Regions from separate parts of the Sporosarcina sp. FSL K6-5500 genome, predicted to be linked through region 1. Evidence: riboswitches for the same ligand, from Rfam matches in the RefSeq annotation. Region 1 holds a riboswitch; the other holds the start of a gene.
The links. A riboswitch is a leader RNA that binds a small molecule or an ion and turns the genes downstream of it on or off. The one in region 1 is predicted to bind lysine.
Positions count from the first base shown of each region.

Region 2: another riboswitch for lysine. It lies ahead of MKX62_RS12825 (Na+/H+ antiporter NhaC family protein); the one in region 1 lies ahead of MKX62_RS16085 (aspartate kinase).

Region 1 covers NZ_JBBOTP010000001.1:3,354,074-3,361,550, forward strand. Annotated here, with positions in the region: gene MKX62_RS16060 (enoyl-CoA hydratase) at 12-785, shown strand; gene MKX62_RS16065 (electron transfer flavoprotein subunit beta/FixA family protein) at 811-1,584, shown strand; gene MKX62_RS16070 (electron transfer flavoprotein subunit alpha/FixB family protein) at 1,617-2,591, shown strand; gene trxA (thioredoxin) at 2,717-3,031, shown strand; gene uvrC (excinuclease ABC subunit UvrC) at 3,178-4,971, shown strand; lysine riboswitch at 5,021-5,200, shown strand; gene MKX62_RS16085 (aspartate kinase) at 5,292-6,509, shown strand; gene MKX62_RS16090 (YslB family protein) at 7,020-7,436, opposite strand.
Region 2 covers NZ_JBBOTP010000001.1:2,682,658-2,690,134, forward strand. Annotated here, with positions in the region: gene MKX62_RS12815 (bifunctional metallophosphatase/5'-nucleotidase) at 1-773, shown strand, start outside; gene yunB (sporulation protein YunB) at 815-1,576, shown strand; lysine riboswitch at 1,632-1,813, shown strand; gene MKX62_RS12825 (Na+/H+ antiporter NhaC family protein) at 1,957-3,528, shown strand; gene MKX62_RS12830 (ABC transporter substrate-binding protein) at 3,928-5,121, shown strand; gene MKX62_RS12835 (branched-chain amino acid ABC transporter permease) at 5,255-6,130, shown strand; gene MKX62_RS12840 (branched-chain amino acid ABC transporter permease) at 6,144-7,094, shown strand; gene MKX62_RS12845 (ABC transporter ATP-binding protein) at 7,084-7,477, shown strand, end outside.

The sequences.
Region 1 (7,477 bases):
GTGGGGATGAAATGGAGTTTCTAACAGTAGCAATTGATGATGGGGTAGCTGTTGCGACAATTAACAGGCCACCCGCGAATGCGCTTTCACGCGCACTCATACTGGAAGTGAATGCATTACTTGATCAAGTGGAGAACGACGATTCTGTACGAGTCATTGTCTTTCACGGAGAAGGCAAGTTTTTCTCGGCTGGAGCAGATATTAAAGAATTTACATCTGTCACTTCAGGCGAAGAATTTTCAAAACTTTCCGCAAGCGGACAAGAAGTTTTTGAACGGCTTGAACGTTTCTCTAAACCGGTTATTGCCGCTATTCATGGCGCGGCACTGGGTGGTGGGCTTGAACTAGCGATGGCCTGTCACATGCGGATTGTAACTGAAAATGCGAAACTGGGCTTGCCGGAATTGCAATTGGGTCTAATCCCCGGTTTTGCTGGGTCACAGCGTCTTCCGCGTTACGTCGGCATGCCGAAAGCAGCGGAGATGTTATTAACGAGTGATCCAATCAGTGGGATAGAAGCAGCCCGTCTAGGACTTGCCAATCATGCTTATACAGATGAAGAACTCCTGCCTAAAACAATGGAGCTTGCTAAGAAGATTGCTAAGAAGGGTCCTGTCGCAGTGAAAGCTGCACTAGAGATGCTGCAATTTACGAAGCATCCTTCTTATTATGAAGGTGTGAAAGCAGAAGCTGATTCATTCGGTGAAGTTTTCGTTTCTGAGGATGCAAAAGAAGGAATCCAAGCATTCCTTGAAAAACGTGTACCTGTATTTAAAGGGAAATAATTAAAAAGTTAGGGAGGCCTGCAATATGAATATTTATGTACTAGTAAAACGGACATTTGATACAGAGGAAAAGATCACGGTTTCTAACGGTAAAATTTCTGAGGATGGTGCGGAGTTCATCATCAATCCTTATGATGAATATGCAATTGAAGAAGCTATCCAGGTACGCGACGCAAATGACGGCGAAGTAACTGTCATTACAATCGGTGGAGAAGACGCGGAAAAACAACTTCGCACAGCGCTTGCAATGGGTGCAGACAAAGCGGTTCTAATCGATACTGAAGATGACCTTGATGAAATGGATGAATTCACATCTGCTAAAATTATTGCTGAGTATTTGAAAGATAAAGAAGTAGATTTGATTCTTGCAGGAAACGTTGCAATTGATGGCGGTTCTGGACAAGTTGGTCCACGTGTGGCAGAACTTCTAGGCATTAACTACGTAACGACGATTACGAACCTTGAAATCAACGGTACATCCGTCAAAATCATTCGTGATGTTGAAGGGGATTCTGAAACAATTGAAACGTCACTGCCGTTACTAGTGACTGCTCAGCAAGGTCTTAATGAACCACGTTACCCGTCACTTCCAGGTATTATGAAAGCGAAGAAAAAGCCGCTTGAAAAGCTTGAACTAGATGATCTTGACCTAGAAGAAGATGACGTAGAAGCGAAAACACAAACAATCGAAATTTACCTTCCGCCGCAAAAAGCTGCTGGACGTATTCTTGAAGGCGAAATTTCTGATCAAGTGAATGAACTTGTAAATCTGCTTAAAAATGAAGCTAAAGTAATCTAATCAGACTTTTAATTGTAATGGAGGGACTATAAATGTCTAAAAAAGTAGTAGTACTTGGGGAAGCACGAGAAGGAGCTTTGCGTAACGTTTCATTCGAAGCGATTGCAGCTGCTAAAAAGATTTCGGGAGGCGGAGAGGTTGTCGGAGTATTGCTCGGCGATGCTGTTCAGTCACTTGCAGAAGAAATGATTCATTACGGAGCAGACCGTGTCGTAACTGTGGAACATCCACATTTGAAACTATATACTTCTGACGCATTCAGCCAAGCGTTTATGGCGGTTTACGAACAAGAGAAACCAGAAGCTATTGTGTTCGGTCACACAGCTTTAGGGAAAGATTTGTCACCTAAGATTGCTAGTAAACTAGCATCAGGTTTAATCTCTGATGTAACTACTATTGAAGGCGAGGGCGATGCTGCGGTATTCATCCGTCCAATCTTCTCTGGTAAAGCATTTGAAAAAGTGAAGAACAAAGACGGACTTCTATTCATCACAGTACGTCCGAATAATATTGCGCCTTTAGAGCACGACGCAGGCAGAACAGGCGACGTAGCTGCACTATCTGTTGATGTTACCAATCTTCGTACAATCATTTCAGAAGTTATTCGTAAATCGACAGAGGGTGTCGATCTTTCAGAAGCGAAAGTTGTTGTTGCAGGGGGCCGTGGCGTGAAAAGTGCGGAAGGCTTCGAACCATTGCAAGAACTTGCGACACTTTTAGGTGGAGCAATCGGTGCATCTCGTGGAGCGTGTGACGCGGATTACTGTGACTATTCTCTACAAATCGGGCAAACTGGTAAAGTTGTTACACCGGACTTGTACATTGCTGCAGGTATTTCGGGGGCAATCCAACATATGGCAGGAATGTCTAACTCGAAAGTAATCGTGGCAATCAATAAAGATTCAGAAGCGAATATTTTCAAAGTAGCAGACTATGGAATTGTTGGTGACCTTTTCGAGGTTATTCCGATGATGATTGAAGAAATTAAAAAAATTAAGACAAACTAATTTAAAGTGAAGCTCCCTCAATAGTGGGGAGCTTCTTTCAATAACTAAGCATATATTTAGCCCGTCATATAGCTGCATGCTATAATACAGACATAGGTTATCTATTAAGAGGAGGAAAATTTATTATGGCTATTATTCACGCGACTGATCAGAATTTTGACGAAAATATTAAAGAAGGACTTGTCCTTGTTGACTTTTGGGCACCTTGGTGTGGACCTTGTAAAATGATCGCTCCAGTTCTTGAAGAACTAAACGGCGAAATCGAAGGTAAAGCGAACATTGTTAAAGTTGACGTTGATGACAACCAAGAAACAGCTGGTAAATATGGTATCATGTCAATCCCTACTTTGGTTCTTTTCAAAGATGGAGAAATTGTTGACAAAGTTGTCGGCTTTAAACCAAAAGAAGCACTTGCTGAATTGATTGCAAAACACGCTTAATTAGTAACTTGATTTAGCAGAAGTTCAAAATCTGGGCGAAATATTTTTTGCGATGAAAGCGAAGCGGCAGTCGCAAATAGCCGAGATGTATTTGATAGAATAACCGGGTCCTTCATTGGCACCCGGTTTTTTGGTAGGTGAATTAGATGAATGAGTTAATCGCAGAAAAGTTGGCCATATTACCGGAGTTGCCAGGCTGTTATTTGATGAAAGATAGGCAAGGGACAATCATTTATGTGGGAAAAGCGAAAGTGTTGAAAAATCGGGTTCGTAGTTATTTTACGGGTAGCCATGATGCTAAAACACAGCGACTTGTTGGAGAAATCATAGACTTTGAATATATTGTCACTTCAACCAATCTGGAAGCGCTTGTCCTCGAGTTGAACCTTATCAAACAGTATGATCCGAAATATAATATCATGTTAAAAGATGATAAGACCTATCCATACTTAAAATTAACGGCAGAGCGTCATCCGAAACTAATCATTACGAGACAAGTGAAAAAAGACAAAGGGAAATACTTCGGTCCGTATCCTCATGCTTTTGCCGCCGGTGAAACGAAAAAGTTGCTTGACCGGCTCTATCCTTATCGAAAATGTCATACGATGCCTGATCGGGTCTGTTTGTATTACCATCTTGGCCAGTGCCTCGCCCCTTGTGTCAATGAAGTGGAATTGGAAACGTACAAGGAAATGGTTGATGATATTACCCGCTTTTTGAATGGCGGCTATAAAAGTGTGAAAAAAGAATTGACGGAAAAAATGGCTGTAGCTGCGGAGAATTTGGAGTTTGAGCGCGCGAAAGAATACCGCGATCAGATTGTTAATATTGAAGCGATTATGGAAAAACAGGCGATGACGATGAGTGATTTCACTGATCGTGATGTCTTCGGATTTGCTGTGGACAATGGATGGATGTGTGTTCAAGTCTTTTTCGTCCGTCAGGGAAAGCTAATTGAACGGGATGTATCGCTATTCCCGGTTTATCAAGAACCGGAAGAAGAACTGCTAACGTTCATCGGGCAGTTTTACGGTAAGTCCCAACATTTAATCCCGAAAGAAATCCTGTTGCCTCAGGGAATGGATAGTGAAATCGTCCGTCAACTTCTAGATGTCAACGTCTTCATTCCGCAGCGCGGTAAAAAGAAAGATCTCGTCCATCTAGCCATCAAGAATGCTGAGATATCATTGAAAGAAAAGTTCCAACTTATTGAACGACAAGAACTTCGTACAATTGGCGCATGTGAAGAACTTGGCAAGGCGATGAATATCACCATACCGTACCGTATTGAAGCATTTGATAATTCACATATGTACGGTTCAGATGCCGTCTCTGCGATGGTGTCATTCCTTGATGGGAAACCGAACCGTAAAGACTACCGAAAGTATAAGACGAAAACTGCGGCAGCACACGATGACTATGCGGCGATGCGTGAAGTTGTAAGGCGGCGTTATATCCGTGTGCTAAAGGATGATTTGCCATTACCTGACCTTATCGTTATAGATGGTGGTAAAGGTCATATGGAAGCGGCCAGGGAAATCATTGAAGATGAGTTGAACTTGTCGATTCCAATTGCTGGACTTGCGAAGGACGATAAACACCAGACGGCGCAACTTCTCTATGGCAATCCGATTGAAATGATCCCGCTAAAGAGAACGAGTGAAGCGTTTTACTTGTTACAGCGAATTCAAGACGAGGTGCACAGGTTTGCAATTACTTTCCACAGGCAACGGCGCGAAACTAATTCATTGACATCAGCGCTCGATGGATTACCAGGCGTCGGACCGAAACGGAAAACATTATTACTTAAACACTTTGAATCTATGAAAAAGATTCGTGAAGCATCCGTTGAAGAGCTGCAACAAGCGGGCTTGCCGAAGGTGGTTGCGGAATCAGTGGAAACGTATTTCCGTGAAGAGGCATTGCGAGAAAAGAAGTAATGTGATAGAGTGAACGCACTGAGTTTTTTCACTAAAAAATTGCATATGTAGTGAAGATAGAGGTGCGGATACCAATAGTAAATCTCCGGAAGGCGGCAGCCTGATGAACGGGATTGAAAGGAGTATTCGCCGAAGCGGACCAATCGGCTGTCACGATTGTCCTGCTGGATTTCCATTGAATAAATGGAAGTCTGTCAGGTATAAAAATACCTGGAGAGCTATCTGAACGGGGCGGCTCTTCGGCGAGCGCTCCAATCGGACCGGCTCTCATACTTATGAGGGCCGTTTTTGCGTTCAGGGGGAAATTGGAGGGAATAATTATGGAACGAATTGTAATGAAATTTGGTGGCACATCAGTTGCGAACCCCGAGAGGATTGCACGCGCTGCAAAGCTTGTACAAGATGAAGTAAGTCGGGGGAATCAAGTTGCGGTTATCGTCTCTGCAATGGGGAAAACAACGGATGATCTTCTAAAGCTCGCCGTGGAAGTTAATCCGAAAGCGGGCCGCCGCGAACTTGATATGCTACTTGCGACAGGTGAGCAAGTAACAGCATCCCTTTTAGCGATGGCAATTGCGGCACAAGGTTTGGAGGCTCGCTCATATACAGGGTGGCAAGCGGGTGTAACGACAGAGTCAGTTCACGGCAATGCGCGAATCGAGCAAGTCCATGCAGATAAGGTTGTATCGACGCTTGAATCGGGTGCTGTTGCAGTGATAACCGGCTTTCAAGGTGCTGACAGCTCGGGTGAGTTGACAACACTTGGTCGCGGGGGATCTGATACAAGTGCTGTGGCGATTGCGATTGCAATAGATGCAGCTATCTGTGATATTTACACAGACGTTGAAGGGGTATTTACGACAGATCCAAGATTAATTGGACAAGCGAAGAAACTTGAGGAAATATCATATGATGAAATGCTTGAAATCGCGAATTTAGGCGCAGGAGTACTTCACCCAAGAGCGGTGGAGTTTGCCAAGAACCATCAAATGCCGCTTCGGGTCAGACCTGCACATATGGAAGGTGAAGGAACGATTATCAAGGAGGAAATTGATTTGGAAAACAATTTAATTGTTCGGGGCATCGCCTTTGAAAGAGATATTATTCGGATTACAGTTATGTATGACGTTCCATACAATGGCTCGCTTGCGAATATATTCACTGCACTTGCGGATCACCATGTTAACGTCGATATTATCGTCCAGACAATTATGGAAGGCGTACAGCCGTCTGTGTCATTTTCCATTAAGAAAGAGGATTTTGCAGAAGCTATTAATGTTTTGGAGACAGAAAAAGAAGCCCTTGGTTACAACAGAGCCGACTTTGAAGTGGGTCTTGCGAAAGTTTCAATCGTTGGAAGTGGAATGGTATCCAACCCAGGAGTCGCTGCACAAATGTTTGAGATACTCCGTAGTGCATCAGTTCCTGTGAAAATGGTTAGTACGTCTGAAATCAAGGTATCCGTAGTTATTCCAGAATCGGATATGGAAATAGCGGTAGCGGCGCTTCATAAACAATTCGGGTTAGACAACGACTGAAATAATTTGTTATGTCTATTGTTAACCATTTTATTGCAAGTGCCTGAAGACAAAGGGCGCTCTATCACTTTTAATAAAGCCTACCTTGTAAATTTTAGTTAAGACTATACAAGTTACAGTGCAATTCCATATAGAAAGTGACACTTCCTTAAAATCAAAAAGGAAATGCTATATAGATGGATTCAGCAGCCAAAATTCCATCTTTGGCTGCTCTATTATGGATTGGAAAGTGCTTATTCATTCGTTCCCAAAAACCCCTCATGCGATTAACGAGAAAACTGCGAGAGGTGCAACCCAACGGAAACTGTACATAGGGTGTTTCATCATGAAAATAAGCAGTAATTTACTGGTTATTTTTAGTTATATATGTTGACATAAAGAAACCTCTGAACAACGCACGGCGCATAGAGATGCCTTCGCTGGAGATCATATAGAATCAATAGTTCAACATATATATATTAGTTGTATGAAAAAGAAGATGCGCCCGATTTAAAGGATGCATCTTATTTTTCATGCCTCAACTTTCGTTTTTAAGTCCCATTTGACTTGGAAATGGATGAGACCATCCTTTGCGTTAAATTCTCCGTAGCACTCAGTGAGCAATCCACTAAATTTCTGGTACTGTTGTGCAATGAAACCGGCTTCAAGTTGGCAAGATCTGTTTTGGGCATTTGTAGCGAAATCATTTTTTAAAGAATAAAAAGCCTCGTCTTTCAACGTCTTTTCGAGTTGAAGGGGCCCCCATCCGGCTTCTTGAAAGAACTCAGGAAGTTCATCAACACCAAAAATCGGGAATTTTCGAGCTACTTCTTTTCCGGCCCAATAGAGGATTTCATCTTCATGTTTCCCGAGGATACTTGGCAACACGTGATCTCGTAAAATTTCATAGCCAAAACGGGTTGGTGAATCATATGTAGTATTTTCCAATCGAATATGCAACCCTTTCGGTTAAATGATAGCGTTAGTGA
Region 2 (7,477 bases), 670 kb from region 1:
TAGGCGCGCATACGCATCATCTATTTCATGACGGCAAATTGATTGGTAATACACTTTTGGCTGCAACAGGTAAATACGGTGAGTATGTTGGTCATGTAACCGTGAAATTTAACACGGATGCTAAAGAACTTTTACAAATGGATGCGGAACTTGTCAGGACAGATTCGATTGAAAGCAATGAAAAAGATATTGAAAAAGTAAATGATCTAATCAAAATAGGAAAGCAGGCAATGGAGGAACAAGTTTTTTATAATCCTTCTCACTTATCTCAAAATCTATTTGATGTTAGTTCGCTGTCCTCTTTCTTTGGTAGAGCGCTCATTGCGTATTCTCAATCGGATTGTGCCATGTTTAACGCAGGAATATTTCTAGGTAGTCTCGAAAAGGGGTGGGTGACAAAAGAGGATTTACATTCACTTCTACCTCATCCAATCAATTTATGTCTCATTACACTCGATGGATCAGAATTGAAAGAAGTCTATGAGCTGTCATTAACGAAAGAGTGGCCGCAAATTGAAATCAAAGGACTTGGTTTCCGTGGCTCGTTAATGGGTGCGATGATTCATGAAAGACTTTATAAAAATAGAAATGATCAGCTTTTTGCGGGCAATCGGGAGGTTGTATCAGGTCAAAAATATACACTTGCAACACTGGATATGTTTACTTTCGGTTTTTTCTTTCCATCGCTTAAACATGCAGAAATAGAGTACTATATGCCTGAATTAATCAGGGATGTGCTTGGTTGGTACGGAACCACACTAATTAAAGAATGAACGACTACCTTCCTGCATAACGTATAGTAGGAGGAGTCGTCTTGAGATTTCACGGCCAAGTTACTAGAAAATCCAGGAAGAAAAAACGCAAATTGTTACCCCTTCTTATTCCTGCAATTCTTATCGCAATTGCCCTTTTTATTTACATTATTAATGCAAGGCTTGCCCCAATTTATATTCAATATGCAGAGGTACAGACAGAAAAAATCGCGGCCCATGTTATCAATAAAGCCATCAATTCCAGGACTGCCAATGTACTTGATGTCAATGATATCATTGTAAACGTCCCGAACGATTCTAAAGGGATGGTGAAATTCAACACTGAAATCATCAACAGAGTATTAGCGGAGACACATGGTCTTGTCGAGTCCCATCTTCAACAGGCTGAAGCGGGCAATCTAGCTTTATTACCAACAGATGAGATAGAATTTGATTCGCAAGCAATGAAACGTGAAGAGGGAATTGTCTTTTTTGTCCCTCTTGCTCAAGCGGCAAATATTCCACTACTAGGGAACTTAGGGCCTAAAATACCGATTCGTTTTCATGTCATAGGTCAAGTACAAGCGACTATAGATACAAAAATTAGTGAATTTGGTATTAACAATGCCGTTGTTGAAGTGAATATATTATTAACAGTAAATGTCCAAATCATTGTCCCACTTGCAACAAAGCAAAGTGTAGTGACACAGAAGATTCCGGTAGCTATGGGACTAATTCAATCAACAGTACCTCAAATCTATACGACTGGTGGTGGGGATCCGCCATCGGTCGAAGTTCCAGCCCCTCCCGCGATAGAGGAATGAAAAGGGACTTGAAAATGGTGTGGATAACTGATAGGCTAGTAGAGGATTGAAATATCGATTGGGTAGAGGCTGCATTGCTTATTAGTCACACACGCGAGATTGACACCGATGACCGTGTGTAAAAGGAAGCTTTGCCGAAGTTTGGTAAGATCGTCGGGATCTATCAGGCTGGGGTTATTCCGAATAGGGATAACACTGTCATACATTTTTGAACATGTATGATGAGCTACAAGTCGTGAGTTAGATAAGCAGTATTAGTTATCCAACAAACGAAACGTAGATAAAGCCGGCTCCTGATGCACTCTGCTGAGTGTAATTAGTAGCCGTTTTTTTATTCCCCCTATACAGGGCCTCAACCCGACTAAATGGAGGAATAGTAGATGATAGGAACATGGGTATCAATTTTACCACCACTAATCGCAATTATTATGGTGTTTGCAACTAAACGGGTGCTGTTGTCGCTCGGAGCAGGAATAGTCTCAGGTGCTCTGCTGGCGGCGTCGTTCGGACCTGTTGAATCATTAAAAAATTTATGGGAGTCAGTTAAGGCTACATTTTGGGATGGTGGACTGAATACAGGGAACATTTACATTATCCTTTTCATCCTTCTATTAGGGGTTATCACTGCATTTGTTAGTTTATCCGGTGGAAGCAGGGCATTTGCAGAATGGGCAGTGCGGCACATCAAAACAAAACGTGGTGCAAAACTGCTCACAGTATTTCTCGGTATAGCTATTTTTGTGGATGACTATTTCAATGCATTGGCAGTTGGCCAAATTGCTCGTCCGATTACAGATCAGCATCGAGTTTCAAGAGCAAAACTAGCTTATTTTATCGATTCAACCTCAGCACCGATTTGTGTCATTTCACCAATTTCAAGTTGGGGTGCCTTTTTAATAGGCCAACTTGCACTTATATTTGGTGGTGCTGCAGCGATTAGCTATTCACCACTATCTGCCTTCATTATGATGGCGCCTATGAATTTTTACGTTATTGCAACACTTGCAATGGTGTTTTTCCTTGCGTGGACCAATTTCGATCTATTCGAAATGAAGAGACATGAACAACTTGCTACAGAAACAGGTCAATTATTTGATCCTGCTAAAACAATTCCAGGTCAGTTAAAAGAAGACTTCCCAGTACACGCACATGGCCGCGTTCGGGATTTAGTCGCACCAATCGTCACACTTGTTGCAGTGACATTTGCGGTTATGATTTGGACAGGTTATTTAGCCGGCGGATCAATGAACCTTTTGTCAATTTTTGAAAATACGGATGTCTCTCTTGCATTACTGTCGGGTGGAATTATCGCCACGCTAATAGCGGTAGTATTATATATGCAACAGATGAAAAATAATGAAACGGCAAGCTATTCTCTTATTGGCAGTGCCTTTATAAATGGATTGAAAGCAATGATGCCACCTGTGCTGATTCTTATTTTTGCGTGGTCATTATCATTCCTGATAGGAAAATTGGAAACAGGCTTATATTTATCAGAGCTTGTGTTGAAATCGAATATATCGGTTTCATTCCTGCCGGTCATCATGTTTATCCTTGCTTGTATTATGGCCTTTTCGACAGGTAGCTCATGGGGGTCATTTGGTATTCTTATGCCGATTGCAGGCACCATAATGATTGACGCGGCACCGGAAATGTTACTGCCAGCACTTGCAGCAGTACTTGCGGGAGCAGTTTTCGGCGATCATGCTTCACCGATTTCTGACACAACGATTCTATCTTCTACAGGTGCAGGCTGTAACCATATAGATCACGTTGCGACACAGTTTCCTTATGCATTAATCTGTGCATTGGTGGCCACAATGGGCTATATCATCTTAGGTATCACAGGCTCCATATGGATAGGTCTAGTTGGTGTTATTGTTATTCTTGTAGTATTGTTTTCTGTTTGGACGATGAAAGCTAAAAAAGAGGCAACACAGCTGTCTTTATAATAGTAAATGATTGGAAGCGGTGAACTTTTTACCGCTTCTTTATTATGTTTAAAATAGTTTTCTAACAAAAAAATGTTTTGACAATAGTCAGATAGGTATATATACTAGGCGTTAAGACTAAAGTAATCAGAAAATGGTGAACTTCCATTCAATGATTAGTTAAAAGTATTAGGAAAGGATGATATTGTATAACTGATCTTTCTATTAACTGTTAGACTTATTCGAAGAAATTAAACTTCGAAAGATGAGAACTGAAAACTCTCTATAGACCGAATAGAAAGTTTGTTTTACAATAAGCATGTAAGCGGAAACAAAATGATATCTTTCGGAATGCTAAATCGTTTGTCGTACTAGTTCGATTTAAATTGTCGGAAGTATCAATCAAAAGGGGGATTTTATATGAAATTGAAAAAGTTTGCAAGTGTATTTGCCGCTTCCGCTCTAGCAGTCGGATTGTTGGCAGGGTGTGGTGCAGGGGACAAAGCTGAGGAAGGAAGCACAGGTGGATCTAAGGGCGGCGATACGATTAAAATCGGAGTCAACCTTGAATTATCAGGTGCTGTTGCCTCTTACGGTACTTCCGAACTATCGGGAATTGAACTTGCAGTTGAAGAAATTAACGCTGCAGGCGGTATTGATGGCAAGGAAATTGAACTTGTCAAAGTCGATAATAAGTCTGAGCCTGCCGAAGCAACGAGTGCAGCGCTTAAATTGATCACTCAGGATAAAGTAATTGCAATCATCGGAGCAGCTACAAGTGGTGCTACTGTTGCACAGGCTGAAATCGCTAATGGCAACAAAACTCCACTTATCAGCCCATCTGGGACAAGCCCGAACGTAACAGTTAAAGATAACGGGGACGTTAATGAATTCGTATTCCGTACGTCATTTATTGACCCATTCCAAGGAACGGTTGCAGCAAACTTTGCAGCGAATGATCTTGGTGTTAAAAACGTAGCGATTTTCTCTGATAATGCAAGCGATTATTCAAAAGGTCTTGCATCATCGTTCAAAAAAGATTTTGAAGCTGCAGGTGGTAAAATTGTTGCTGAAGAATCTTACGTAGGTAAAGATTCTGATTTCCGTTCAACTCTTACACGCATTAAAGCAGCAAATCCTGAATTCATTTTCATCCCTGGATACTATGAAGAAGTAGGATTGATTGTTAAACAGGCTCGTGAAATGGGTATCACTGTTCCACTTATGGGAGCAGATGGTTGGGATTCTCCAATTCTACTTGAACTTGCCGGTGCAGAAGCATTGAATAACACATTTACAACAAATCACTATTCATCTGAAGATCCAGACGGTATCATTCAAGAATTCAACAAAAAGTTCAATGACAAATATAGTAAATCACCTGACGCATTTAATGCCCTTGGTTATGACACGGTTTATCTATTAGCTGATGCTATTAAACGTGCAGGCGGTCCAGATTCTGTGAAGATTAAAGATGCTCTAGCTGAAACAAAAGATCTTGAGCTTGTAACTGGCTTGTATTCGGTTGATGAAAACCATCACCCTGTCAAATCGGCTACTATTCTTGAATACAAAGACGGCGAACAAGTCTTCAATACAAAAGTTAATCCTTAAATCAATCACGCAACTAATAGAAGTGGTAAACTTCTGCTGAATGAAGTTAAAACTGTAGGAATGGAGGGAGGATGTCCTCCCCTCATTCCTTTTTTAAGCCTTATTTTAAAGCTGGAAAAGGAGTGAAAAGTTAATGGAATGGTTACAACAGCTAATAAACGGTATTTCACTCGGCAGTATTTATGCGTTAATTGCACTAGGCTATACAATGGTTTATGGAATTATCAAACTCATAAACTTCGCACATGGTGAAATCTTTATGATTGGTGCATTTATTGGGTATTACTCCATCGCGGGTTGGGGTCTTGGATTCATCCCTGCCCTACTATTATCAATGGCTTCCTGCGCAGTTATTGGCGTTCTTATCGAACGAATAGCCTACAAAAGATTACGAAATGCGACAAGAATCGCGGCGTTGATTACTGCAATTGGGGTGTCACTTCTTATTCAAAATGGTGTCATTTATATGCGTGGTGCGCAACCTAATGCGTATCCAGAAGTACTACGCAATAAATCATTTGATTTTTTCGGTGCTCAAATAAGCAGTCAGTCAATCCTAATTCTTTCTGTTTCTGTCACATTGATGATCATTCTTCAATTTGTTGTACATAAAACGAAAATCGGAAAAGCGATGCGAGCTGTTTCCTATGATGCTGAAGCAGCTAAGCTGATGGGAATTAATGTTGACAACACAATCTCGGCTACGTTTGCGATTGGATCAGCTTTGGCTGGTGCAGCGGGCGTTATTTTCGGTATTTATTATACAAAGATTGACCCGTTAATGGGTATTATTCCTGGTTTGAAAGCATTCGTCGCAGCTGTCCTTGGTGGAATTGGAATTATTCCCGGAGCCATGGCTGGAGGTCTTGTGCTTGGAGTAGTAGAAACATTTGTCAGTGCGCTTGGTTTCTCTCTTTGGAGAGATGCTGCGGCATTCGTCATTTTGATTTTAATACTCATCTTCAAACCGTCGGGACTCTTTGGTAAAAATACACGTGAGAAAGTGTAGGTGAAACAATATCATGAAAAAGTCAAAACAGTTTTGGTCATTTATTGCTTCATCTCTAATCGTTTATACGGTTATTCAAGTGCTCATCAGTGTAGGTATATTAAATGATTTTCATTCTAATACATTAATCTTTATGGCAATTAATATTATGTTGGCCGTCAGTTTGCACTTAGTAATTGGTGTTACAGGACAGTTTTCACTTGGTCATGCAGGATTCCTAGCAGTGGGAGCCTATATTTCGGCAATCGTGACGATGAAATTCCAACTGCCATTTCCAGTTGCAATTTTAGCGGCAGGGGTTATTGCTACAATTGCAGGGCTAATCATTGGGATTCCAAGTTTACGGCTACGCGGCGATTATCTAGCAATTGCTACACTTGGATTTGCGGAAATCATTCGTATTGTTTTCTTGAATATTGAATATGTAGGTGGAGCGGCAGGGATGCAAGTGACGCATTTAACTACATGGACCTCTGCGTTTATCTGTCTTTTCGTTACAATAGTAGTTATCGTCAATTTCACAAATTCAAGGCATGGCCGCGCGTGTATCTCAGTTCGAGAGAATGAAATTGCGTCGGACGCTATGGGAATCAATACAACGTATTACAAAGTATTAGCGTTTGCAATTGGTTCTTTCTTTGCGGGAGTTGCTGGGGCTTTGTATGCACATAACTTTTACATTATTCAACCTGCTAACTTTGGATTCTTAAAGTCAATCGATATTTTGATCTATGTTGTGTTGGGTGGTTTAGGAAGTTTGTCAGGAGCAATTGTTGCAACAATATTATTAACAATCGTTTCCACATTCTTACAAAGTTATCCTGAAACACGCATGATTATCTATAGTCTAGTACTTATCATTGTTATGCTTTATCGTCCAAAAGGCTTAATGGGCACAATGGAAATAACGGATTACTTCAAGTTATGGAGAGGTTCGAAAGGAGGCAGCCAGCATGACAAGTGAACCGTTACTGAGAGTGACAGATGTAGGTATACAGTTTGGCGGGCTGAAGGCAGTTTCGAATTTCAATATGGAAATCAATCAAGGTGAACTTATTGGGCTCATTGGTCCAAATGGAGCGGGTAAGACAACGAGTTTCAACTTATTGACAGGTGTTTATAAGCCTACGGAAGGCGATATTTTATTCAAAGGGAAACGCATTAATGGTATGGCTCCTTACCAGGTAACACGCAGGGGAATTAGTCGGACATTCCAAAATATTAGGTTGTTCAATGAACTATCCGTTTTGGATAATGTTAAAGTTGCTTATCACTCATTAGCGAAGCATTCAGTTCTAAGTTCTATGCTACGCCTTCCATCCCATTTTTCTGGGGAGAAAGAAATGG